2 regions of the Streptomyces johnsoniae genome follow, and region 2 is predicted to be linked to the other one. Evidence: riboswitches for the same ligand, from Rfam matches in the RefSeq annotation. Region 2 holds a riboswitch; the other holds the start of a gene.
What was found. A riboswitch is a leader RNA that binds a small molecule or an ion and turns the genes downstream of it on or off. The one in region 2 is predicted to bind ZMP and ZTP.

Region 1 (11,449 bases), on a different contig from region 2:
GGCCGCGCCGCGGGTCCTGCCGGGCGTGCCCGGCAGGCCCGTGAACGGCCAGGACGCCCGCCCGCGCCCGCCCGCCTGCCGCGTTCGACGGAGCGGCGGCGGCACCGGGCGGGGCGGCGGGCACCGCCGGAATCAGGCCGGAACGAACGCGCCCGCGGCGGCCCCGCGGGCGGCGGCCTCGACGGTCTGGGCGAGGAGAACGGCGATGGTCATGGGACCGACGCCGCCGGGCACGGGGGTGATGAGACCGGCGCGCGCCGCCGCCGACTCGAAGTCGACGTCGCCGACGTTGCCCGGGTTGTAACCGGCGTCGATGACGACGGCGCCGGGCTTCACGTCCTCGCCGCGGATGAAACGGGGCCGGCCGACGGCGGCCACCAGGATGTCGGCCCGGCGCACGGCCGCCGCCAGGTCCTCGGTGCGGGAGTGACAGTACGTGACGGTGGCGTTCCGCTGGAGCAGTAGCATCCCGACTGGCTTGCCGAGGATCGCGCTGCGGCCGACGACGACGGCGTGCCGCCCGGCCGGGTCGACCTCGTACGCGTCCAGGTCCTGTCCTGTCGATCTTGTCGGATCAGCCCGCGGCTCCCCCAGACTCCGTCCGGGAGGTGCCCCCAGATGCGGTGCATCGCAAGGCGGAGTATCACAGCTCGTACTTGGCCGTACTTGCGTGATGCGACAACGCAGCGAGGTGCCGTAGCCGGCGTCGCGGGCCCGGCAAGATCGGCAGGACAGGGCCTGAGCCGCATGATGCCGCCCGGGGTCGCGGACAGGAATCCGGGCAGGCCGAAGGCCATGGCGGCGAAGGACCGCGTCGTGACGCCGTCCACGTCCTTGTGCGGGGCGATCGCCTCGAACGCGGCCCGTTCGTCGATGTGCGGGCCGACGGGGTGCTGGAGCAGGATTCCGTCGACGCCGGGGTCCTCGGACAGGCCGGTGAGGGTGTCCACCAGCTCCGCGGTCGTGGTGGCCGCGGGCAGCGCGACGAGGCGGGAGTCGATCCCGGCCTTCGCGCACCGGTTGCGCTTCATGCGGACGTAGGTCACCGAGGCGGGGTCCTCGCCGACCAGCACCGTGGCCAGGCACGGAGCCCGGCCGGTGCCGCGGGCGAAGTCGGCCGCGGCGGCGGCGCTCCGCTCGACCAGGTCCCGGGCGATGTGGGTGCCGGTCATGAGACGGGCGGTGGGGGCTGCGGACATGGGCCACTCCTGCACGGTCGTCGTGGGGTGCCCAGGCGCACGGCAGTGGCGGAATCGCCGGGCCGCTTCCCGGTGGTGCTCCACCTGAAGGCGCCAGTCACGGCCCGGCTCCAGGGTACCGGCGGCCGTTACTGCCCGGGGAGTACGGGCCCGGGGTACTGCCCGGGGAGTACGGGCCCGAGGGGAGTCCGCCCTCCGCAGGACGCCCGCGGTCGGCCGCGGGGGCAGCCTGGTGGGGCGGCAGTCGAGGAGAGGCGAGGAGGACCGGATGTTGCTCATCGACGTGTACGTTCCGCCGGGGGTGCTGGACGGCCGGGAGAAGCAGGAGCTGGGGCGTCGCATGATCGACGCGCTGATGGTGGAGGACGGCAGCCACGCGCGGGCGGTGCTCGACGCGCAGCGGCGGCTGACGCAGGTGCTGGTGCACGAGCCCGCGGGCTGGGTGCTGGGGGACCGACCGGCGGCCGATCCGGCAGACGCGCCGCGCTACCTGGTGCGGTTGACCGTTCCCGCTCCGTGGCGCAAGGACATGGCGCCGCACGTCGTCGGCCCGCTGACGGACGCCATCGCCGCCACGGAGGAGGCGGCGGGGCGCGACCCGGGGCGAGTGCGGGAAGAGCCGCACGTCACCGTCCAGCTGGTGGGCGTCTCGGAGGGCGGCATCGGGCTTTTCGGGCGGTCCCTGGGCAGCCAGGAGCTGGTGGAGCACGTCACCCGCGACTACCGGACCGGGCGGCAGGGAACGGAGCAGGAGCTGCCGCCCGGCATGGCGCTCGACCCGGTGTGCGGCATGGTGGTCGACGCGGCGGAGACGGTGCTCACGCTGGAGCACGAGGGGGTCCGGCACGTCTTCTGCGACGGTTCGTGCCGCCGCATCTTCGCGGCGGACCACGGGCTCGCGCTGAGCCGCTGACGGCGGGACCGGCGGCCGGCACGGGGGCGGCGGCCGGTCACGGGGGCGGCCGGGTACGGGGGCCGGCCGGGCACGAAGGCGCCCTCCCCGCTCGGTGCGGGGAGGGCGCCGTGGGTGGGCCGGGGCGCGGGGGCGCGGGGGCGCGGCCCGGGGGTCAGAGCTTCAGGTCCTGCTTCGCCAGGAAGGCCACGGGGTCGACGGCGGAGCCGTAGTCGGCCGTGGTGCGGATCTCGAAGTGCAGGTGGGGGCCACTGCTGTTACCGGTGTTGCCGGACAGGCCGATCTCGTCGTTCGTCGAGACCTTCTGCCCCGCCTTCACGTCGACCTCGGAGAGGTGCGCGTACTGGGTGAAGGTGTCGTCGTCGTGCTTGATCACGACGGCGTTGCCGTAGGCGGGGCCGTCGCCGGCGCCGTTGCCGCCCGCCTTCACGACGGTGCCGCTGTGGGCCGCGTGGACCGGGGTGCCGGTGTCGACGGCGAAGTCCTGGCCGCTGTGGCCGCTCGCCCAGCGGTCACCGCTGTTGCCGTAGGTCGCGGACAGGGTGTAGTCGCCCTCGATCGGCGAGGTCCAGGTCTTCTCCAGCTCCTCGGCCTTCTCGGCCGCGGCCTGCTGGGTGTCGGCCTGCGCGCCGGTGGCGTCGGCAAGCTGGGTCGCGGTCGCGGGGGCGAAGACCTGGGTGGGCTCGCCGCCGCCGTCGCCTGCCGCCACCGAGGCGCCGGTCACGGCCACCGAGGCGCACAGTCCGGCGGCTATGGCGACGCCGGTCCTGGAGCGCGGACGGAGGTTCTTCACGGTGCGGAGCGTGGTGGTGTTCGGCATGGGAGAACTACCTCGCAAAGTCTGGGATATCCGCCGGAAACGGCCGGACACGTTCATTGATAAACGGCGGCTCGGAGGGGTTCAAGAGGCCCTTTTACGAAGCTGGGGCGTAGCGGGGGAAAGTGCGGGACCGGCGGAATAGCGTTCATTGTTCCGGTGCCGCGCGGCCGGGGGCGACGGGGGCCGCAGGTCCCCGCGTCCCCCCGCGTTCTCCCGTCATGACCTGCGCCTATGAGGGAGGCGGCGGTGTCCGTCCCGCAGGGGTCCCGCGCGGTCGGACCGTAATTCCCGAGCCGGGTGACAAAGGTCCCGGGACCTTTGTCATTACCGTGTCTACGAAGCTGGGTCGTGGTCACCGATTTCCCTGTGACGAGCACCACTCGGGGGGTGCGGGGAAAGGCGGGCACATGGCGCGGAATCCCGGCATGATCCCGGCATGGTGTTCTTGAGAGTGGTGACCGAGTCGGACTGGCCGCTGTGGCGGGAGGCGCGCCTTGCCGCGCTCGCCGATGCCCCGCACGCGTTCACCGCGCGGCTCGCGGACTGGCCGCGGGGCGGGGCGGAGCAGTGGCGCGCCCGCCTGGCCCTGCCCGGGTCGCGCAACGTCGTTGCCGTGCTGGACGGCCGCGCCGTCGGCATGATCAGGGGGGTGCCGCTGAGGGACGACGTGTGCGAGCTGAGGTCGGTGTGGGTCGGACGCGCGGCCCGGGGCCGGGGCGTCGGGGGCCGGCTGCTGGCGGCGGTCGAGACCTGGGCCCTGGAGTCGGGGGCCACGTCACTGCGGCTGTCCGTACTCCCCGGGAACGTGGGGGCCATCGCCTTCTACCGACACAACGGCTTCCTCCCGACGGGCCGGCCGCTGCCGACCGGGGCGACCGGGGCGACCGGGGTGGCCGGGGCCGCCGGGGTGGCCGGGGCCGCCGGGGTGGCCGGGGAGCAGTCCATGGCGAAACGGCTCGGCTGACAGCCGCGGCGACGGGAACCGGTGGGTGGGGGTGTCCCGTTCGCCGGGGGCTGCGGGTTGCCGGGGCGGTGCCCACTGCCGTGGCCTCCTGGTTGGTGGTGTAATGCAGGTTCCGTGGCGGGCGGCGGCGGGGGTGTGCCGCCGGTGAGCCATCGGGGTCCGCGCGGCGGGAATGTGCATACCGGACGGTTTTTTTGGCGGCCCGTGCCGCAACGGGCATATGGCGAGGAGAGCGTCAACGGCCCTCGCGCGCCGGGTCGGTGGGGGTTTCCCGTGGGGCGCGGGCGGCCGCGCGGGCGCGGACGCTGCCCGTGGGGCGGCGGTGGTGCGCGTGGGGTCACGGTGGCGTTTCCCGAAGGTGCAGGTCGTGCCGGTCGTGCGCGTTTCCTGTGTCGGTGGCGCCGACCGCGGCCGGGTGCGGGGAGCAGGCCGCCAGGCGGCCCGCCAGGGCCGTATCCAGCCAATCTGGGAGAAGCGGCCCGGCTCCCCTTGGTGCAGGTAAAGGTCTCGGTAAAGGCCAATAAAGTTTTGGACCCGCATGCGGTTTTATTTCGCAACGGTGCGTGCGGTCATTCGCCCTGCCCAGTGCGTCATTGATTGCCTCGTGAACCGCATCTTCCGCATTAACCGTGGTCGTATCGCAACTACGTCAGGTTCAACTTGCGCGTCACCCTATGCCATAAGGAAACATGAGACCGTCGCCAAAACGAGACGTGCTGGCCGGGAGGTTTGGAGTCCATGTATGCGAGCACCATCGTCCCGAGAATCATCCCTGACGCGGTCGCGTCATTCGCCGATGGAGTCTTCAGTCCCATGCCGCGGGTAGACCAGCGGCGGTGGGCGGAGGTGTACCTCCGTGGGCTGCTTCTGGTCGAGGGAAAGAAAACCGTCCGCAAGATCGCCGATAGCATACTGTCCATTCCGGCGCATCAGTCCCTGCAACAGTTCATCAATCAGAGTCCGTGGGAGTGGGAGCCCGTCCGGGCCCTACTGGCGCGTCACATCCAGGCCGCGGAGCGGCCGATGGCCTGGGTGCTGGCGCGTACGGCCATACCCAAGCGAGGAGACAGATCGGTGGGCGTGGAACGTCAGTTCCTGCCCGAGGCGGGGCGCACGCTGAATTGCCAGATCGGCGTGGGAGCCTTTCTCGCCAACAGTTCGGGAAGCATTCCGGTGAATTGGCGGATTCTGCTTCCCCGAAGATGGGGAGACAACATGAAGTTGAGGAAGTCGGCCTATATCCCGGATGGAGTGGGAGCGCAGCCGGAATGGCGGGAGTCGATCGACATGGTGAGCGAGATGGACACGGAGTGGGGGCTCGCCCGCGCGCCCGTCATCGCCGATATCAGGCACCTCAGGCACGCGGACGACTTCATCACGACGCTGATGGACCGCGGGTTCACGTTCGCCCTCGAAGTCGACGGATCGATGAAGGTGCTCGGCGGTGCGCACCTGAGTGCCGTTTCGAGCCGCCGCCCGGCTTTGCGGGGCGCGACCGGAAAGGTGGTGGCCGTCCGCGACTACGTGCAGTACCCGGGCGCGCAGCGCAGCAGCGTGCTCGCCCCCGTCAAGGCGGAGGCCCGCCGCAGCCGCGTCGTCTCCTCGCTGGTGCGCATCCACGCAGGTGGCCGCCATACGCCGCCGCGGGTGGTGCGCCTGCTGAGCGAGATCTTCCCCCTGGGCCGCCCGGCCCGCTTCTGGATCACCAACCTGGCCGATCACCGTGTTGACTCGGTGATGTCCCTGGCCCGGCTGTCGCTGCGGAGCAAGGAGGACATGCAGAAGCTGGAGGACAGGTTCGGCCTGCGGGACTTCGAGGGGCGCTCGTTCCGCGGGTGGCACCACCACATGACCATGGTTTCCGCCGCATACGCGTTCGACAAAATCGGCTGGGGCCATGATTCGGCACTGTGTTCGTGCAATTGACAGCAGGAGTGCACGTGTCGGCCATGACACCTCCGCCTCCGCCTTCTGTGCCCGCCGACGCGATCTGGGGAGATCGCGCTGCCGGCGGACACCGCCTGCTTCCGGAGTGCGCTGCGGACCGCGTAGGGGACGCGGGCCGCGACAGGAGTGAATGGATGTGCCTCGCGTGAATAAGGTGACGGGCTTCGCGACATCCTGTGTTCTTCCGTCGCATCGTCACTTTTCGAATACAGCCAAACATGAAGTGAAGGCGCAGGCACCGGCCACGCCCACCGGCGGTCCGGGGCACGCGCGGCGCGGCGGATGCCGTCCGGCCGCCAATTCCCTGCCGGGCGAGCCGGATTGAGTCCCTCCGCTTCGTGATATGCAAGGGGCGAGGGCGCACAGCACGGCGGTTTCTTTCCGAGGAGGGGCGGGAGTGCAGCAGACGAGGGCCCGCAGGACGCGACGAGCGATCCTGGACGCGGCGGCCGAGGTGTTCGGCCGGCAGGGGTACGACGGAACGGCCCTCACGGACATCCTTCGGGCCGCGGGTGTGACCAAGGGGGCGCTGTACTTCCACTTCACGTCGAAACAGCAGGTCGCCGAGGTCGTCCTGGAGGAGGAGGCGGTGGCGTGGGCCGCTCTTGCGGCACGCGCCAAGGAGCTGGGGCCGCGGGGGCTCCAGGGGCTCATCGACTTCTCCTACGCGGTGGCCCGGCTGCTGCACGGCAGCACCGCCGCCCACGCGGGGGTGCGCCTGCGTCGTGAGGTGGGCGTGTTCGACGGCCCGTGGGGCGCGCCGGAGCGTTCCTGCGTCGTCATGGTGCGCGGCTACCTCGCCCGTGCGCTCGCCGATCGCGAGCTGCGGGCCGGAGTGGACTGCGACGCCGCGGCGGAGGCCATCGTCGCCGCGGTCATCGGCGCCCAACTGCTCGCCGAGCGGGTGGCCGAGGGGCCGGGGCTCGAAGACCGGCTCACCTCGATCTGGCGCATGCTGCTGCCGACCCTGGCCGCCGACCCGCGGCCGTACCGCCTCACCGCGGCACCGACCGAGAAGCCGGCCCGCGCCCCGGAGCCGGCCCGTGACCCGGACTCGGCCCGCGCCCCGGACTCGGCCCGTGACCCGGGGTCGGTCCGTGTGCCGGGGTCGGCTCGCGACCCGGACTCGGTCCGTGCATCGGAGTCGGTCCGTGACCCGGAGCTGGCCCGCCACCCGGGGTCGGTCCGTGACCCCGGGTCGGTCCGCGAGCCGGATTCGGCCCGTGACCCCGGGTCGGTCCGCGAGCCGGAGCCGAGCCGTGCAACGGAGCCGGTTTGTGACCCGGAGTCGGCTCGCGAGCCGGGGTCGGTCCGTGTGCCGGACTCGCCTCGTTTGCCGCGGCCGCCCGTTCCGCCGCAACCGGTCTCCCCGCGGCCGGCCGCCGGTGCCGTGCCGGACGTCGCCTCGGCCGGGTAACCGCCCGGCCGCGCGCCCGCCGCTCCCGCGCTCCGCCCACCGGCGGAGCGCGGGGCGCGTGCCGCCGCGCCGCCGTGGCGCGGGACAAGCCTGACCATCCGGCCAGAAGGCGCGTCCCGGGTTCCGGTCCCGTAACAGATCACCGTGAGCACCCAAACGCCCCCGTTAAAGTACGCACCAAACGGTTTGTTTTGGACGTGACCGACTCGCTCACGGCAAGGCCCCGGCCAGCACGCGGCTTTCGCGGGCCGCGGCGTGTTGCGGCTCACCACCAGGAGGTTCGTTTGGCCACCCAGCAGCGGGCGTTGCGCACCAGGCGCCGTGTGATCGAAGCCGCCGCGGCCGTCTTCGACGAACACGGGTACGCGTCGGCCAGCATCACGGACATTCTCCGAGCCGCGGGCGTCACCAAGGGCGCTCTCTACTTCCACTTCGACTCCAAGGAGGCCCTGGCCCGCAGCGTCATGGCGGAGCAGCGGCGTTCGGTCATGCTCACCAACACGGGCCTCCACGCGCAGACGGTCATCGACATCACGCACGGGGTGGCGCGGTCCTTCGCCACCAACACGCTGCTGCGGGCCGGCGTGCGGCTGACCGTCGAGCAGGGCGTGCTCGGCGAGTCCGACCCGGGGATGTACCACTGGTGGACGGAACTGTGCCGCAGCCAGCTGATGCTGGCGAAGGACCACGGGGAGCTGCGTCCCGGCGCCAGCCCCGAGGACCTGGCCTACATGATCATCGGCTCCTTCACGGGGGTGCAGTTACTGTCGGCGGTCGCCTGCGACCGCGCCGATCTAGTGGAGCGGCTCACCACCTGGTGGCGGGTCGCGCTCCCCGGCATGGTCCAGGAGTCCGTCCTGCCGCGGCTGCGCCCCCACGGCAGCGCCGATGTCATCGCCATGGTCAACGGGACCTCCGCGAGCCACTGTTGCGGCGACGCGCTGTGCTGACGCGGGCGGGCAGCGCGCGCCTGAGGAACTGGAGGGGAATCCACGCCCACGCCGGCCGGTACCGCGTCTCGTACAGCACCTCGTACACCGCCTTGTCCAGCTCGTAGGCCCGCAACAGCGCCGCGTCCTCGGCCGGTTCGCGGCCCGCGGCCCGCGCGTACCCGCGCCAGAAGGCGTCCGCGCTGCGTTCGGCCCACCGCAGGGCCGCGGCGCGGCGCCGCGGACCCGCGGGGGTGTCCGCCGCGGCGCCGGTGAGGCCGTGGTGCGCGGCGTAGTCGAAGGAACGCAGCATCCCGGCGACGTCCCGCAGCGGGGAGTGGGCGGCGCCGCTCTCGCCGTGGGACGCGGCCAGCGGCTCGCCCTCGAAGTCGATCAGCAGCCAGCCGTCCGCCGTGCGCAGCGTCTGGCCCAGGTGCAGGTCGCCGTGCACGAGGTGCGCGGTCCGCCCGGCCGCCGGGTCCAGGTCCGCGACTGCCGCGAACGCCGCGCGCAGGCCCGGCGCGTGCCGGGCCAGCCGCGGCGCCGCGGCAAGCGCCGCGTCCAGCCGCCGGAGGAACGAGGCGGCCAGCGCCGCGTAGTCCGCGGCGCCGAGCGGCGTCACCCCGCCGGCGGCGGCCAGGTCGCGGTGGACCGCGGCGACGGCTTCCCCGAGCCTGCGGGCCTCCGCGGTGAAGTCCCCGGCGCCCGCACCCGCGCCTGCACCCGCGCCCGCACCCGCACCGGCGCCCGCACCGGCGCCCGCGCCCGCACCGGCCAGCGCCAGCTCCCAGCCGTCGGCGGCCCGCGGCAGGTAGGTCTGCACCGTGGCCAGGGTGGCGGGCGCGCCGCCCGGCCCGTCAGGTCCTTCGGACTCCACGGCGCCGAGCAGCGGCGTGACGTGCGGCGAGCCCGCGTCCCGCAGCATGCGGTGCAGCACCAGGTCCGGGTTGGGGCCCGGCAGTACGCGCCGGAAGACCTTCAGGATGTACCGCTCGTCCACCACCACCGAGGTGTTGGTCTGCTCGGCGCCCGGCGGGCGCACCGGCGCCGCGGGCCGCGGCGGGCGGAACCCTGGGGGTTCGGCGCGGAAGCGCAGCCCGTCGCGTTCGTGCCCGGCGGCGACGTGCGCGATCAGCACGCCGACGAGCGAGGCGTCCGCGAGTGCGTCCCACACGGCGGTGCCGCCCGGCCGCGCGATCACCGCGGCGCCGGGCGGCGCCGCGTCCGCGGGTCCGACGCCGAGCGGCACCTGGTAGTCGCCGCCCGCGCGGCCGGCCGTCGCCTCGTCGCGCACCAGCGCGATCACCCCGGCCGTGCCGCCCGCGCGGTGGAACGTGTGGGTGCGCACGACCGCGGGCCGCGGCAGGCGCCCGCCGGCCGCGGCGAACCAGCGCTGCCGCGGCAGCCATGCGGCCAGGGCGGCGCGGACCTCGGGCGAGCGCAGCACGTCGGTCGGGTCAAGTGGGGCGTGCGTCACGGCTGTTCCGGCCTTTCGACGCCGAACCAGTAGACGCCGTGTCCCGGGAGCGTCAGCTGGTAGGGGGCGGAGCCGAGGGCGGGGAACGTCACGGCGCCGGTCAGTTCGACCAGCCCGGCGCCCGCCGCGTCCGGCAGGGAGAGGGAGACCGGCTGCGGCATGCGCGAGAAGTTGTTCACGCACAGCACCTGGTCGTGGGAGCCGTCGGGGCCCCGGTAGTGGCGGATGAAGGCGAGCACGGCCGGGTTGGAGGTCTCCACCTCACGGAAGGTCCCGAGTCCGAACGCCGGGTGCCGCCTGCGGATGGTCAGCATCCGCCGGGTCCACTGGAGCAGCGAGGCCGGGGAGCGCAGCTGCGCCTCGACGTTCACCGCGGGGTGCCCGAAGACCGGGTCCATGATCACCGGCAGGTCCAGCCGGCCGGGGTCGGCCGCGGAGAAGCCCGCGTTCCGGTCCGGCGTCCACTGCATCGGGGTGCGCACCGCGTCCCGGTCGGCGAGCCATATGTTGTCGCCCATGCCGATCTCGTCGCCGTAGTAGAGGATCGGCGAGCCCGGCAGCGACAGCAGCAGCGAGGTGACCAGCTCCAGCTGCCTGCGGTCGTTGTCGAGCAGCGGCGCGAGGCGCCGGCGGATGCCGATATTGGCCCGCATCCGCGGCTCGGGCGCGAACTCCTCGTACATGTAGGCGCGTTCCTCGTCGGTGACCATTTCGAGGGTCAGCTCGTCGTGGTTGCGCAGGAAGATGCCCCACTGGCAGTGCTCGGGGATGCCGGGGGTGCGGGCGACGATCTCCGAGACCGGGGTGCGGTCCTCCTGCCGCAGCGCCATGAAGATCCGCGGCATCAGCGGGAAGTGGAACGCCATATGGCACTCGTCGCCGCCCTGCGCCGGGTCGCCGAAGTACTCGACGGCGTCGGCCGGCCACTGGTTGGCCTCGGCCAGCAGAACGCGCCCCGGGTACTCGGCGTCCACGATCTTCCGGACGCCCTTGAGGAACGCGTGGGTCCGCGGCAGGTTCTCGCAGTTGGTGCCCTCCTGCGCGAACAGGTAGGGCACCGCGTCCAGGCGGAAGCCGTCGATGCCGAGGTCGAGCCAGAAGCGCAGCGCGTCCAGCATCGCGTCCTGCACGCGCGGGTTCTCGTAGTTCAGGTCGGGCTGGTGGGAGAAGAACCGGTGCCAGTAGTACTGACCGCGGACCGGGTCGTACGTCCAGTTCGACGTCTCGGTGTCGACGAAGATGATGCGCGCGTCCGGGTACCCGGTGTCGTCGTCGGCCCACATGTAGAAGTCCCCGTACGGGCCTTCCGGGTGCCGGCGGGACTCCTGGAACCAGGGGTGCGCGTCGGAGGTGTGGTTCATCACCAGGTCGGTGATGACGCGGATGCCGCGGGCGTGCGCGGCGTCGACCAGGCCGACGAAGTCGTCGATGGTGCCGAACTCCGGCAGCACCGCGCGGTAGTCGCTGATGTCGTAGCCGCCGTCGCGCAGCGGCGAGGCGTAGAACGGCGGCAGCCACAGGCAGTCGACGCCGAGCCAGCGCAGGTAGTCCAGCTTCTCCGCCAGGCCCTTCATGTCGCCGGTGCCGTCGGCGTCGGAGTCGTAGAACGAGCGGACCAGCACCTCGTAGAAGACGGCCCGCTTGAACCAATCGGGCTCAACCGGCAGCGCGCGGGCCGTGCCGAACGCCTCGGAGGCGGGCTCGACGATGACCCCGGGGGCGATGCGCCTGCTCATCGCGGCAGCTCCTTCGTCAGCAGCCGGGCCACGGCCCGCGCCGGATC
Region 2 (11,449 bases):
TTGTCGACGTAGACGATCCGCGACTCGGGGGCCATTCGCTGGGCCAGCTCGTGGGTGTTGTCCTCGGTGGGGAGGCCGGTGCCGATATCGAGGAACTGGCGTATGCCGGCCGCGCCGCAGAGGTGTACGACGGCACGGCACAGGAAGTACCTGTTCCCGCGGGCGTTCTCCACGATCTCGGGGAAGTACTTCATGATCTGGTCGCCCATGGCCCGGTCGGCCTCGTAGTGGTCCTTGCCGCCCAGCCAGTAGTTCCAGATGCGCGCCGAGTGCGGCCCCGAGGCGTCGATGGCGGGCCGCCGCCGCCGGTCGGTCATGGCTCTCCTGCGAACCGCGGGGCGGGCGGGGGTGGGCATCGTCTCACGCCGCCCGCCGGGCCTACCGGCCGCTGCGGGGGTCCCGGCCGCCGCGGCGGGGCAGAATGCGGAGGGCGGGCCGCGGCACGGACGGCGGCACGGGCAGCGGGCAGCGGGCAGCGGGCAGCGGGCAGCGGGCGATGGCAGCAGCGGGCGATACGGGACGGGAGACGCGTGGACACAACGGTGGGCGGCGAGTTCGCGCCGACGACGACGTATCTGAACACCGCCGCGCACGGGCTGCTTCCGGCGAGCGCGGTGGCCGCCCTGCGGGATGCCGCCGCGGAGATCGCCGAGGGCCGGGTGGACGTGGCCGCCTACTTCGAGGACGTGCGCGGCGCGCGGTCGGCGTTCGGCCGCCTCGTCGGTGTGCCACCCGAGCGGGTGGCCGTCGGTGCCGCCGTGTCGCTGCATGTGGCCCTGGTGGCGGGTGCGCTGCCGCCGGGGGCCGAAGTGCTGTGTGCCGAGCAGGAGTTCAGCTCACTGGTGACGCCGTTCGCGCAGTGCGGGGCGCGGCTGCGCACGGTGCCGCTGACGGCACTGGCCGAGGCGGTCCGGGCGGGCACCGCGCTGGTGGCGGTGTCCGCGGTGCAGTCGCTGGACGGGCGGATCGCCGATCTGCCCGCGATCGGCGCGGCGGCGCGGCGGCACGGGGCGCGGACGCTGGTGGACCTCACGCAGGCGGCCGGCTGGTACCCCGTGTCGGCCGCGGACTTCGACTTCACCGTGTGCGCGGGCTACAAGTGGCTGATGTGCCCGCGGGGCGTCTCGTTCCTCACGGTGCCCGCGGACGGCGGCGGGCTGACGCCGCTGCACGCGGGCTGGGTGGCGGGCGAGGAGCCGTGGAACAGCACGTACGGGCCGGTGACGCGGCCGGCGCGCAGCGCCAGGCGGTTCGACGAGAGCCCGGCGTTCCTGTCCTGGGTGGCCGGGGCACGTTCCCTGGAGCTGTTGGCGGGGCTGGACGCGGCGGAGATCGGGGCGCATGATCTGCGGCTGGCCCGCCGCTTCCGCGGCGGCGTCGCCGCACTGGGCTTCCCGCCGGTGCCGGCCGATTCGGCGGTGGTGTCGGTGCCCGGGCTCGGCGGGGCGGCGCGGGCGCTGACGGACGCGGGCGTCCGCATGGCCGTCAGGGGCGGGCTGCTGCGCGCGGCGTTCCATCTGTACAACACGGAGCAGGACGTCGACCGCGCGCTCGATGTGCTGGCATCGGCGGCGGGCACGGCGCGCGGCTGACGGGCCGCGGCTGACGGGCCGGGTCAGGCGGCGCGCAGCGCCTCGCGGCAGAGACGGTCGGCGCGCCGGGTGGTTTCCGGGAGGCGGTAGGCGCCGGTCAGGTGCAGGGTGTGGGCGCAGGCCGACGCGCACGTGGTGCGGTGGCCGGGTGAGACGAAGACGGGCTTGACGCCGTCCCGGGTGCGCAGGGCGCGGCCGACCTCCTCCGTCCCGTCGAGCAGCGGCGTGTGGGCACCGCGGTGCGGGGCGGGCGGCTCGTGGCGGAAGACGAACGGGTTTTTCGCGACGCCGATGGCCGGCAGGCCGGTGAGCACGCCGAGGTGGCTGGCCAGGCCGAACCGGCGGGGGTGGGCGATGCCGTACCCGTCGCAGACGACGAGTCCCGGCGTGTGCCGCAGCCGGTCGAGCGCGTCCAGCACGGCCGGCAGTTCGCGGAACGCGAGCAGCCCGGGAACGTAGGGGAACGTCACCCGCCCCACGGCCGTGGCCTCCTCGACGACGGCCAGGGTGACGGCGTCCAGGGCGACGGCCGCGGCGGCGACGATGCCGCGGCCGTCGTCGTAGGCCACGTCCACGCCGACGACCGTTCCCGGGGCGCCGGGCGCGGGGCCCGAGTCGTCCAGGCGGACCCGGCGGCGCAGGCGGAGCTGGACGGCCTCCGCCTCCGCCGCGTCGGCCGGGGTGGTGTGCGGGTGGTGCCGGGGCATGGTCAGCTGAGGTCGATCCCCGGGTAGAGCGGGTGCTTGGCGAGCAGGTCGGCGGCGCGCTCCGCGACCTGCTTGGCGATGCCGTCCTCCAGCACGTGCGCGGCCTTGGAGGGCTTGCCGCTCTTGGTCGTGCCGGGTGTGGTGCGGGACAGCACGGTGTCGATGAGGGCGGCCACCTCGTCCATCTCGGCGGTGCCGAGTCCGCGCGTGGTCAGTGCGGGGGTGCCGATGCGGATGCCGGAGGTGTACCAGGCGCCGTTGGGGTCCTGCGGGATGGCGTTGCGGTTGGTGACGATGCCGGAGTCGAGCAGCGCGGCCTCGGCCTGACGCCCGGTGAGCCCGTAGCCGGAGACGTCGATGAGCGCCAGGTGGTTGTCGGAGCCGCCGGTGACCAGGCGCGCGCCGCGCCGCATCAGGCCCTCGGCGAGGGCGCGGGAATTGTCGACGACGCGCCGGGCGTAGTCGCGGAACGCCGGCTGCCTGGCCTCGGCGAGCGCGACGGCCTTGGCGGCCATGACGTGCGGGAGCGGGCCGCCCAGCACCATGGGGCAGCCGCGGTCGACCTGGTCGGCGAGGGAGTCGTCGCACAGCACCATGCCGCCGCGCGGACCGCGCAGCGACTTGTGGGTGGTGGTGGTGACGATCTGGGCGTGCGGCACCGGGTCGAAGTCGCCGGTGAGGACCTTGCCCGCGACGAGTCCCGCGAAGTGGGCCATGTCGACCATGAGCGTGGCGCCGACCTCGTCGGCGATCTCCCGCATGATCCGGAAGTTGATCAGCCGGGGGTAGGCGGAGTAGCCGGCGATGAGGATGAGCGGCCGGAACTCGCGGGCGGCGGCCCGCAGGGCGTCGTAGTCGACGAGGCCGGTCTCCGGGTCGGTGCCGTAGCTGCGCTGGTGGAACATCTTGCCGGAGATATTGGGCCGGAAGCCGTGCGTCAGGTGGCCGCCGGCGTCCAGGGACATGCCCAGCATCCGCTGGTCGCCCAGGTCGCGGCGGAGCGCGGCCCAGTCCTCCTCGGAGAGGTCGTTGACCTGGCGGGCGCCGGCCCGCTCCAGCGCCGGGCTCTCCACGCGCTGGGCGAGGACGGCCCAGAACGCGACGAGGTTGGCGTCGATACCGGAGTGCGGCTGGACGTAGGCGTGGCGGGCGCCGAACAGCTCGCGGGCGTGCTCGGCGGCGACCGACTCGACGGTGTCGACATTGCGGCAGCCGGCGTAGAAGCGGCGGCCGACCGTGCCCTCGGCGTACTTGTCGCTGAGCCAGTTCCCCATGGTGAGGAGGACCGCGGGGGATGCGTAGTTCTCGCTGGCGATGAGCTTCAGTGAGGCGCGCTGGTCGTCGATCTCGTTCGTAATGGCGTCGGCGATGCGGGGTTCGATGCCGCGGATCACTTCGAGCCCACTGCGGAAGGCGGTGGACTCGGTGGTGCGGGCGGGTTCTGCGCTCACGGGGCCTCCTTGACGTGTCGTCGCGAAAGCCCAGGCGCACGGCTTCACGTCGCTAGGAAGGACCGCTCCCCGATGGTTCTTCCCATCCAGACGCGCCAGTCACGGCCCCGTGCGAGGGTAGCACCGCCCGTTCAGTCGCCGCCGTCCAGATCCTTCCTGCGGCGGCCGAGCGTGAAGCGGTCGCCGGCGTCGTGCAGCTCGTAGAGCTTGGCGCGGCTGTCGGGGGAGCCGAAGGGGCGGTGCAGGACCAGCATGAGGGTGCCTTCGAAGGTGCGGAACGGCATGCCGTGGCCCGCGTTGTCCCCGACCAGGACGGGGAGCAGGTCCCAGGGGCCGGCGAGCGTGCCGGAGCGGGAACGGGCCTGGGTCTGCACGTAGCCCTGGGTGCCGGCCGGGCCGAGGTAGGTGGACCACAGCATCAGCAGGTCGCCGGTGCGGCTGCGGAACAGCTGGGGGCCGTCGGTGACGTAGGGCGGCAGGGCCGCCTCGTCGGTGGCCAGCCGCGTCTCCAGCCAGGGGGCGCCGGAGGCGCGGAAGAGGTGGACGGGCTCGCCGGTGGTTCCGCTCAGGTCGGGGCGGAGGCGGATGGCCTCCATGGTGCCGTCGAGGCGCTGAATCCACTCGTGGGCGTAGACCAGCCAGGGTTCGCCGTCCTCGACGAAGAGGGTCCCGTCCAGGCTCATGAACGTGTCGGGGGTGTGCGGACGCCCGGGGTCCAGGAGCCGGAACGGACCGTAGGGGGAGTCGGCGACCGCGACGGAGGTGCCGCGCCGGTAGGTGCGGATCAGCACGTCCGGCGGCTCGGCCAGGGTCTGCTCCTCGTCGTGCAGCGTGAGGAAGAGGTACCACTTGCCCGCGTGGTGGTGGACCTCGGGGGCCCAGCCGCCGTCGGCCGCCCAGGCGCCGTCGGGGACGGTGAAGACGGACCAGGGGCCCTGCCAGGTGACGAGGTCGCGGCTGCGGTACAGCAGCGTGCCGGTGCCGGGGATGCCGGTGGCCTCGGGGCGGTTGCGCAGGTAGAGGAAGTAGTGGCCGTGGCGGCGGTGGGCCACGATGAACGGGTCGTGCGCCCACAGCTCGGGCAGCCGCAGGCCGCGGGGCGGTGGCGGGCCGGCCGGCGCGGTGTCCGCGGCGGCGGCCGCCGCCGTTGCGCCGGGCCCTGCGGCGGCTGCCGCCGCGGCGGCGCCCGCGGCTCCGATGACCGTTCTGCGTCCGACGGGGGTCATGGGCACCCCTCCACTTTGAATCGTTCAAACCGGCCCGCAGGAACGATTCCACGGTGTCCGCCGCAGGGTCAACCCCCGTGCGCATGCGGAACGGCCGCCCCTGATGCACGGTGGTAACCGGAGAAAACCGAGCGCAGGTACGCCGGGAGGCGAACATGAGCGAGCACATCTACCGGGTGACCGAGATCGTCGGGTCCTCACACGAAGGGCTGGACGACGCGATCCGCAAGGGGATCGACCGGGCCGCCCAGACGCTCCGCCAGCTGGACTGGTTCGAGGTGACGCAGATCCGCGGGCACATCGTGGACGGCGGTGTCGAGCACTTCCAGGTGGGGCTGAAGGTCGGCTTCCGCCTGGAGGCGGGCGAGGGCGACGGGGACGGCGCGGGCGGCTGAGCCGCCCCGCCCCCCCGGCCGCCCGCTCCCTCAGCCGCCGCCGCGCTCGTGCCGACGCGCCCCGAGCGCGGCGGCGAGCAGATCGCCCTCCAGGATCGAGGCGTCCGCGATGCGCGAGGCGGCGGCGTAGGAGTTGAGCACGGACTTGGTGACGCGCAGCGCCACCGGCGAGCGCCGCACCAGGGGCCTGATCCACTCCTGGATCACGCCGTCAAGCTCGTGCTCGGCGGCAACCCGGTGGAGTATCGACATCTGCCAGGCGGCGGCGGCGTCGAAGCTGCTGCCCAGGAGCAGCAGCTCACGGACGCGGGCGGCGCCCGCCTCCTGCACCAGCCGGGGCAGGGCCCCGCCCCAGGCGATCGGCAGGCCGACCGCCAGCTCCGGCATGCGGAAGCGGGTGGTGTCCGTGCCGGCGCGCAGGTCGCAGAACAGCGAGAGCGCCAGCCCGGCACCGACCACCCGCCCGTGCAGCCGGGCGATGGTGACCGCGCTGCTGCCCGCGAGCGCGTCGCACACGTCGCGGGCCTTGGCGCCCAGGGCGGTGATGCGTCCGCCGGTGGGGTCCTGGGCCATGAGGGCGTCGTACTCGCCCAGGTCGCCGCCGAGGGAGAAGTCGGCGCCCGCGCCGGACAGGACCAGCACGCGGATACCCGGGTCGTCGCGGACCGCGGTCAGCACGGTGAGCAGCTCGGCCAGCAACTCCTCGGTGACGGCGTTGCCCGACTCCGGGGTGTTGAGCCGCACCTGCACGACGTGGCCGTCCCGGCTGACGAGGAGACTGCGGAACTCGGGGTGCGTCCCCGCGCCGGGTCTCATCGGTCGACGACGTGCAGAGCGGCCAGGCGGCGGAACGCCACGCGTGGCTCCCACTGCGGCGGGGAGCTGACGCGCAGCGAGGGGAACCGCCGCAGGAGCGCGTCGAGCAACACCTGGGCCTGCAGCCGGGCCAGCCCCGCACCGATGCAGTAGTGAACGCCGCCGCCGAACGCCAGATGGCTCAGGCTGCGGCCGGTGCGGCGGATGTCGAAGACGTCGGGGTCGGACACGTTGGCCGGGTCGCGGTTGGCGGAGGCGATCATGACGTGCACCAGCTCGTCGGCCCGGAAGGGGACGCCGGCCAGGACGGTGTCCTCGCCGGCGACGCGCGTGGTGACGTGCACCGGCGGGTCGTAGCGCAGGATCTCCTCGACGGCGCGCGGGACTTCCTCGGGGTGCTCGCGGAGCCAGTTCCGCTGGCGGGGGTGCTGGTCGAGGAGCACCACCAGGTTGTTCAGCAGCATGGAGGTGGTCTCCAGCGCGGCGCCCACGATGAACATGGCGAGGAAGTAGACGGCCTCGTCGGCCCGTTCACGGTCGGGCTCCAGCTCGTCCCACGTACGAATCCAGCCGGACAGCACATCGTCGCCCAGGTGGGCACGGCGGTCGCGGACCAGGCCGGTGAAGTAGTCGCGCATGCCAACGGCGCCGGCGTCGGCCGCGGCCATCTGGCTGGGTGAGGGCAGCAATTCCTGCGCGTAGAGATGGGCGTGGCTGAATGAACGGACCGTCGCATGATCTTCGTTCGGTATTCCGAGCCAGTGACCCATTGCCGCGATCGTCAGTTCTTCGCTGACCAGGGCGGAGAAGTCGGCCTCACCGTCACGCATGTGGTCGGTGAGGTTGTCGAGAAGGCGGTTGACTATGTCGGTCACCGGACCGCGCAGCCGGGTGAGTGTATTGCGGTCGAATATGTTGCCCACGGAGCGCCTGTGACGCGTGTGCTCCGGTGGGTTGAGCCCCTGGAGAACGTGTCCCAACTCTCGGGACGCGGGCGCCTGCCAGCGGCTGCCGGCCTGCTGACGTGCGCGCCAGTCGTCATCGAGCGCGGCCCAGGTCTTGCTGCGCAGGACCTGGTCGCACACCTCGTAGCTGGTCAGGAAATGCGCCCCCCAGGGTGCGGGAACGACATCTCCCATGGACCTGAATTCGCTGTAAATGGGATAGGGGTCAGCCTGTCCCCGCGACGCGCGTAGACGCGATACTTGGGAGACAATGGAACGTGGATCGATCGCCGTGATTCCTTCAGCAAGTTCCACGAATACTCCTTTGAGGCCCGCCGGGTGGGTCACATGACTGCCCGTCATCCGACGCGCGGTCTGGCAGTCGATGCGACCTCCGGCACCATTACCCCCGTAATCCGTTTTTCACACATATGCCGTGGGGGTATGCCCCCGTTAACTGTGTCACACGGAGCGTCACACGCGCCACCAGTTGAGGAAGGAACTCCACCAGCCCTTGCGCTCCGCACGGCCCCTGGCCTGGCCGGAACCCACCGTAGGCCCCCGGTCCGCGGCGGTCGCGGGGGTGGTGGGCCGCTGGACCGGAGTGAAGCGCGCGGGGAGCGCGCTCAGCGCGCGGTGGAAGACCCCCGGGCGCCACTCCAGGCTCTCGGCGGGCACGGCCAGTTCGATGTCCGGCACCTCGTTGAGAAGCCGCTCGATGGCTCCGGTCGCGATCAGGGAGGCGGACTCCTTGATCGGGCACGCGTGCGGGCCCGCCCCCCAGGCGAGGTGGGCGCGCTTGCTGAGCATCTGCCGCGAGGAGGAGAGCGCAGGATCGGTGTTGGCGGCAGCGAAGCTGATCAGCACGGGAGAGTAGGCCGGGAGCTTCACCCCGCCGAGTTCCGTGTCCCGCACCGGGAAGTGCGTGGCGTAGTTCGCTATGGGGGGCGAGTTCCACAGCACCTCGTTCAAGGCGTCCTCGACGAGCAGTCCGCCGCCGTAGAGCCCGCCGAAGAAGCGCTCGTCGGACAGGATCAGAAGCAGGCCGTTGGCGATGAGGTTGCGCTCCGGCTCGATGCCCGCGCCCAGCATGATCGTGATCTGGTGCAGCATCTCCTCGTCGGAGAGCTTCGCGGGGTGCTCCATCATCCAGGAGGTGATGTCGTCGCCCGGCTCGGCGCGCTTCTGGGCGACGAGCTGGATCAGGCTGCCGGCCAGCTCCTGGTTGGCGGACTCGGCGTCGATGCCGTCGAAGATGCCGGTGAACCCGTGGATCAGGCGGTCACCGATCTCCGCGGAGGCGCCGAACAGCTCGTTGAAGACCAGGAACGTCAGCGGCTTCGCGTAGTCGTTCAGCAGGTCGACCGTGCCCTTGTACTTGAACTGGTCGGCCAGGTAGGCGGACACGCGCTCCACGTGGCGGCTGACGCGGTAGGCGTCGAGCCGCGCCAGGCTGTCGGAGACGGCCTGGCGCAGCCTCAGGTGCTCCGCTCCGTCGGCGAAGAGCACGTTGGGCCGGTAGCCCATCATGCCGAGGACGGGGCTGTCCTGCGGCAGGAAGCCGTCCTCCAGCGCTCGCCAGCGGCGTGAGTCCCGGGTGAACGCGTCCGGGTTCTGGAGGACTTGCAGGGCCGCCGCGTAGTCGGTGACCAGGGTGGCGTCCACCCCGGGTGCCAGTTCGACGGGTGCCGCCGGCCCGTAGGCGCGCATCGCCTCGTAGTAGGCCTGGGGGTCGGCGGCGAACTCCGGTCCGTACAGCGGAATCCTGGTGGCTGCGTCCTGGGCGGGGCTTCCGCCGTGGTGCGCGGGGCAGCCGGGGGGTGGTGTCCCGGGACCAGAGAAAGAGTTCATCGTTGCTCCTGACGGGTGCGACTCTGGAGGTAGCGGACGAGCGAAACCAGCGCCTTGGCCGATGACTTCTCGTCACGCGCGTCACAGGTGATGATCGGCGTCTCGGGAAGGAGGTCAAGCGCTTCCCTGAGTTCCGACTCGGCCCTGGCCTGGTTGCCGTCGAAGTGGTTGACGGCGATGGCGTACGGAATGCCGTACTTCTCCACCAGGTCCATCACGGCGAAGGACTCCTTGAGCCGCTGGGGGTCGACCAGCACCAGCGCACCGAGCGCCCCCCGCGTCATGTCCTCCCACACCTGGACGAAGCGCTGCTGCCCCGGCGTGCCGAAGAGGTAGAGAACCAGCCGGTCGTTGAGGGTGAGACGTCCGAAATCCATGGCGACGGTGGTCGTGGTCTTGCCCTTGACCCCTTTGAGGTCATCCACGTCCGCCGCCGCCTGCGTCATCGTTTCCTCGGTGCGCAGCGGGGGAATTTCGGAGAGCGTTCCGATGAACGTCGTCTTGCCTACCGCGAAATGGCCCACGACGAGGATCTTTGCGGCGATCTGCACCTTGTCGTGCAGATGCCGCGCGTCACCCGAAACGTGCCTGGAGTCCATCCAGCACCTCCTGAAGGACCTGAATGTCGGTGAGCTGGGCAGCAGGCACCGGAGCACGGGTGAGGATGTGGCCGCCCTCGGCGAGATCGGACAGCAAAACCTTGACGACGCCGATGGGCAGTCTCATGTGGCCGGCTATTTCGGCCACGGAGAGGTAGCCGCCCTCGCACAGTTCGACCAGGCTTCTCTTCTCCGGGTCGAGACGGCTCTTCTGCTGCTGGTCGGGGGCCGCTGTGATCAGCGTGACCAGCTCGAACCTGTCACCATCAGCGATTTCCCGGCCATTTGTGATGACATACGGCCGTACTAATCCGACGGATTCGGGCTCTTGCTCATCGGGTGCGGTCATGCCTGAATACCAGTATTCTCGCGGGGCGGGGTGGTCAGTGCCTTACCGAGCTGCGCGACCAGCTGCTGCATCCGGAAGGTGATGTCTGCCATATCGACGCTGGGCGACGCGGAAACCGCCAGGTAGGCGCCCTCACCGGCAGAGATGAGGAAGACCCAGCCGCCGTCGAATTCCACGACGGTCTGCCGCCATTGCATGGCAGCGCCGCCGCTGAAACCGGCGACCGTGCGGCTGAGGGACTGCATGCCGCTCATCGCGGCGGCAACCGTGTCCGCGTGGTCCTTGTCGACGTCCTTGGAACGTGCCATGAGCAGGCCGTCGGCGGACACCAGGATCGCGTGCCGCGCCCCCGGGACCTCGAGCGCGCCCTCAAGCATCCACGCCAGTTCGGTGTTCACTGAACCTCAAACCCTTCCCTGCTCGGATCGGCGCTGCGGCCGGACTGCGTGCCCCGCTGGAAGGCGCCCATGATCGAGGCGGTCTCCTCGCTGGACCGCGCGCGGTTCGAGGCGTCCGCGGCGTCCGTCTCGGGAACGATGGCGATGGGGGCTCTCCTGCGGCGTTTGGGCAGCCCGCCCGCGGTCTCCCCGGCCTCTTCCGGCTCGGGCATGGCGGCGGGAGTCTCGGGCACCGGCGCGTTCTGCGGTTCAGGCATGCTGGTGAGCAGCTCCTGGGGAAGAAGGACCACGGCGCGCACACCCCCATAGGGTGATGCGGTGTCCACGGACACGCTGAATCCGTAGCGCGCGGCGAGCACGCCGATGACGGCGAAGCCGAACTGCGGCGGGTTGCCCAGCTCGGTGACGCTCACCGGGTGTTCCCCGGACAGCAGCCGCGCGGCCCTGCTCTTCTCCTCCTCGTTCATGCCGACGCCCGCGTCGTCGATGATGACGCAGACGCCCTTGGGAACGGTCCTGATGTTGATGTCGATGGTCGTCTCGGGGGCCGAGTAGCTGGTGGCGTTGTCCAGCAGCTCGGCCAGGACGAGGGCGACCGGCTCGACGACCTGGCTGATGACCGCGAAATTGGTCTGCGAACGGATCTCGACGCGGGTGAAGTGCCGGATGCGGCCCTTGGCGCTGCGCGCCACGTCGTACACCGAGGCAACGGTCCGCTGCCGTCCCAGCCAGCCGTCGCACAGCACGGAGACGGACTGGGCCCGCCTGCCGAACTGCGAGTTCATATGGTCGATTTCCAGCAGGTCCTGGAGGAACTGCTGGTCGCCGTACTTGCCCTGCACCTTGGAAATGGCGAGCTGCTGCTCGTTCGCGAGGCCCTGAAGCGTTCGCATGGCCGACTTGAGGGCCGTCTTGGTGGCGTCCTCCGCGCGCAGCCGCGCCTCTTCTACGGCGTCGCTGAAGGTATCCTCCAGCTCGGTGTGGCGCGATTCGAGCTCGGTCTTCTCAAGACGCAGCTTCGCATTGGACTTCCGCCCTCGATATATCACTGTCGCGGCGAGGGGAGCCCCGACGACCAGCCCCCAGAGGGCTGGGTCCTGAAGGTATTGGCTCATGAGATT

Region 1: linked by a shared signal. The riboswitch ahead of RM779_RS29130 (tetrahydrofolate dehydrogenase/cyclohydrolase catalytic domain-containing protein) and the one ahead of RM779_RS18325 (glycine hydroxymethyltransferase) in region 2 are both predicted to bind ZMP and ZTP.

The regions. Positions count from the first base shown of each region.
Region 1 covers NZ_JAVREV010000021.1:36,584-48,032, forward strand. Annotated here, with positions in the region: partial or broken gene RM779_RS29125 (bifunctional 5,10-methylene-tetrahydrofolate dehydrogenase/5,10-methylene-tetrahydrofolate cyclohydrolase) at 133-549, opposite strand; partial or broken gene RM779_RS29130 (tetrahydrofolate dehydrogenase/cyclohydrolase catalytic domain-containing protein) at 741-1,199, opposite strand; ZMP/ZTP riboswitch at 1,222-1,310, opposite strand; gene RM779_RS29135 (hypothetical protein) at 1,468-2,112, shown strand; gene RM779_RS29140 (M23 family metallopeptidase) at 2,267-2,932, opposite strand; gene RM779_RS29145 (GNAT family N-acetyltransferase) at 3,369-3,896, shown strand; gene RM779_RS29150 (IS701 family transposase) at 4,635-5,822, shown strand; gene RM779_RS29155 (ScbR family autoregulator-binding transcription factor) at 6,241-7,260, shown strand; gene RM779_RS29160 (ScbR family autoregulator-binding transcription factor) at 7,545-8,210, shown strand; gene RM779_RS29165 (maltokinase N-terminal cap-like domain-containing protein) at 8,164-9,666, opposite strand; gene treS (maltose alpha-D-glucosyltransferase) at 9,663-11,402, opposite strand; gene RM779_RS29175 (alpha-1,4-glucan--maltose-1-phosphate maltosyltransferase) at 11,399-11,449, opposite strand, start outside.
Region 2 covers NZ_JAVREV010000009.1:298,465-309,913, forward strand. Annotated here, with positions in the region: gene RM779_RS18310 (SAM-dependent methyltransferase) at 1-317, opposite strand, end outside; gene RM779_RS18315 (aminotransferase class V-fold PLP-dependent enzyme) at 531-1,592, shown strand; gene RM779_RS18320 (endonuclease V) at 1,616-2,299, opposite strand; gene RM779_RS18325 (glycine hydroxymethyltransferase) at 2,302-3,750, opposite strand; ZMP/ZTP riboswitch at 3,772-3,863, opposite strand; gene RM779_RS18330 (glycoside hydrolase family 43 protein) at 3,882-4,976, opposite strand; gene RM779_RS18335 (dodecin) at 5,132-5,371, shown strand; gene RM779_RS18340 (enoyl-CoA hydratase/isomerase family protein) at 5,402-6,187, opposite strand; gene RM779_RS18345 (cytochrome P450) at 6,184-7,326, opposite strand; gene RM779_RS18350 (cytochrome P450) at 7,606-8,982, opposite strand; gene RM779_RS18355 (GTP-binding protein) at 8,979-9,581, opposite strand; gene RM779_RS18360 (DUF742 domain-containing protein) at 9,556-9,930, opposite strand; gene RM779_RS18365 (roadblock/LC7 domain-containing protein) at 9,927-10,328, opposite strand; gene RM779_RS18370 (ATP-binding protein) at 10,325-11,443, opposite strand.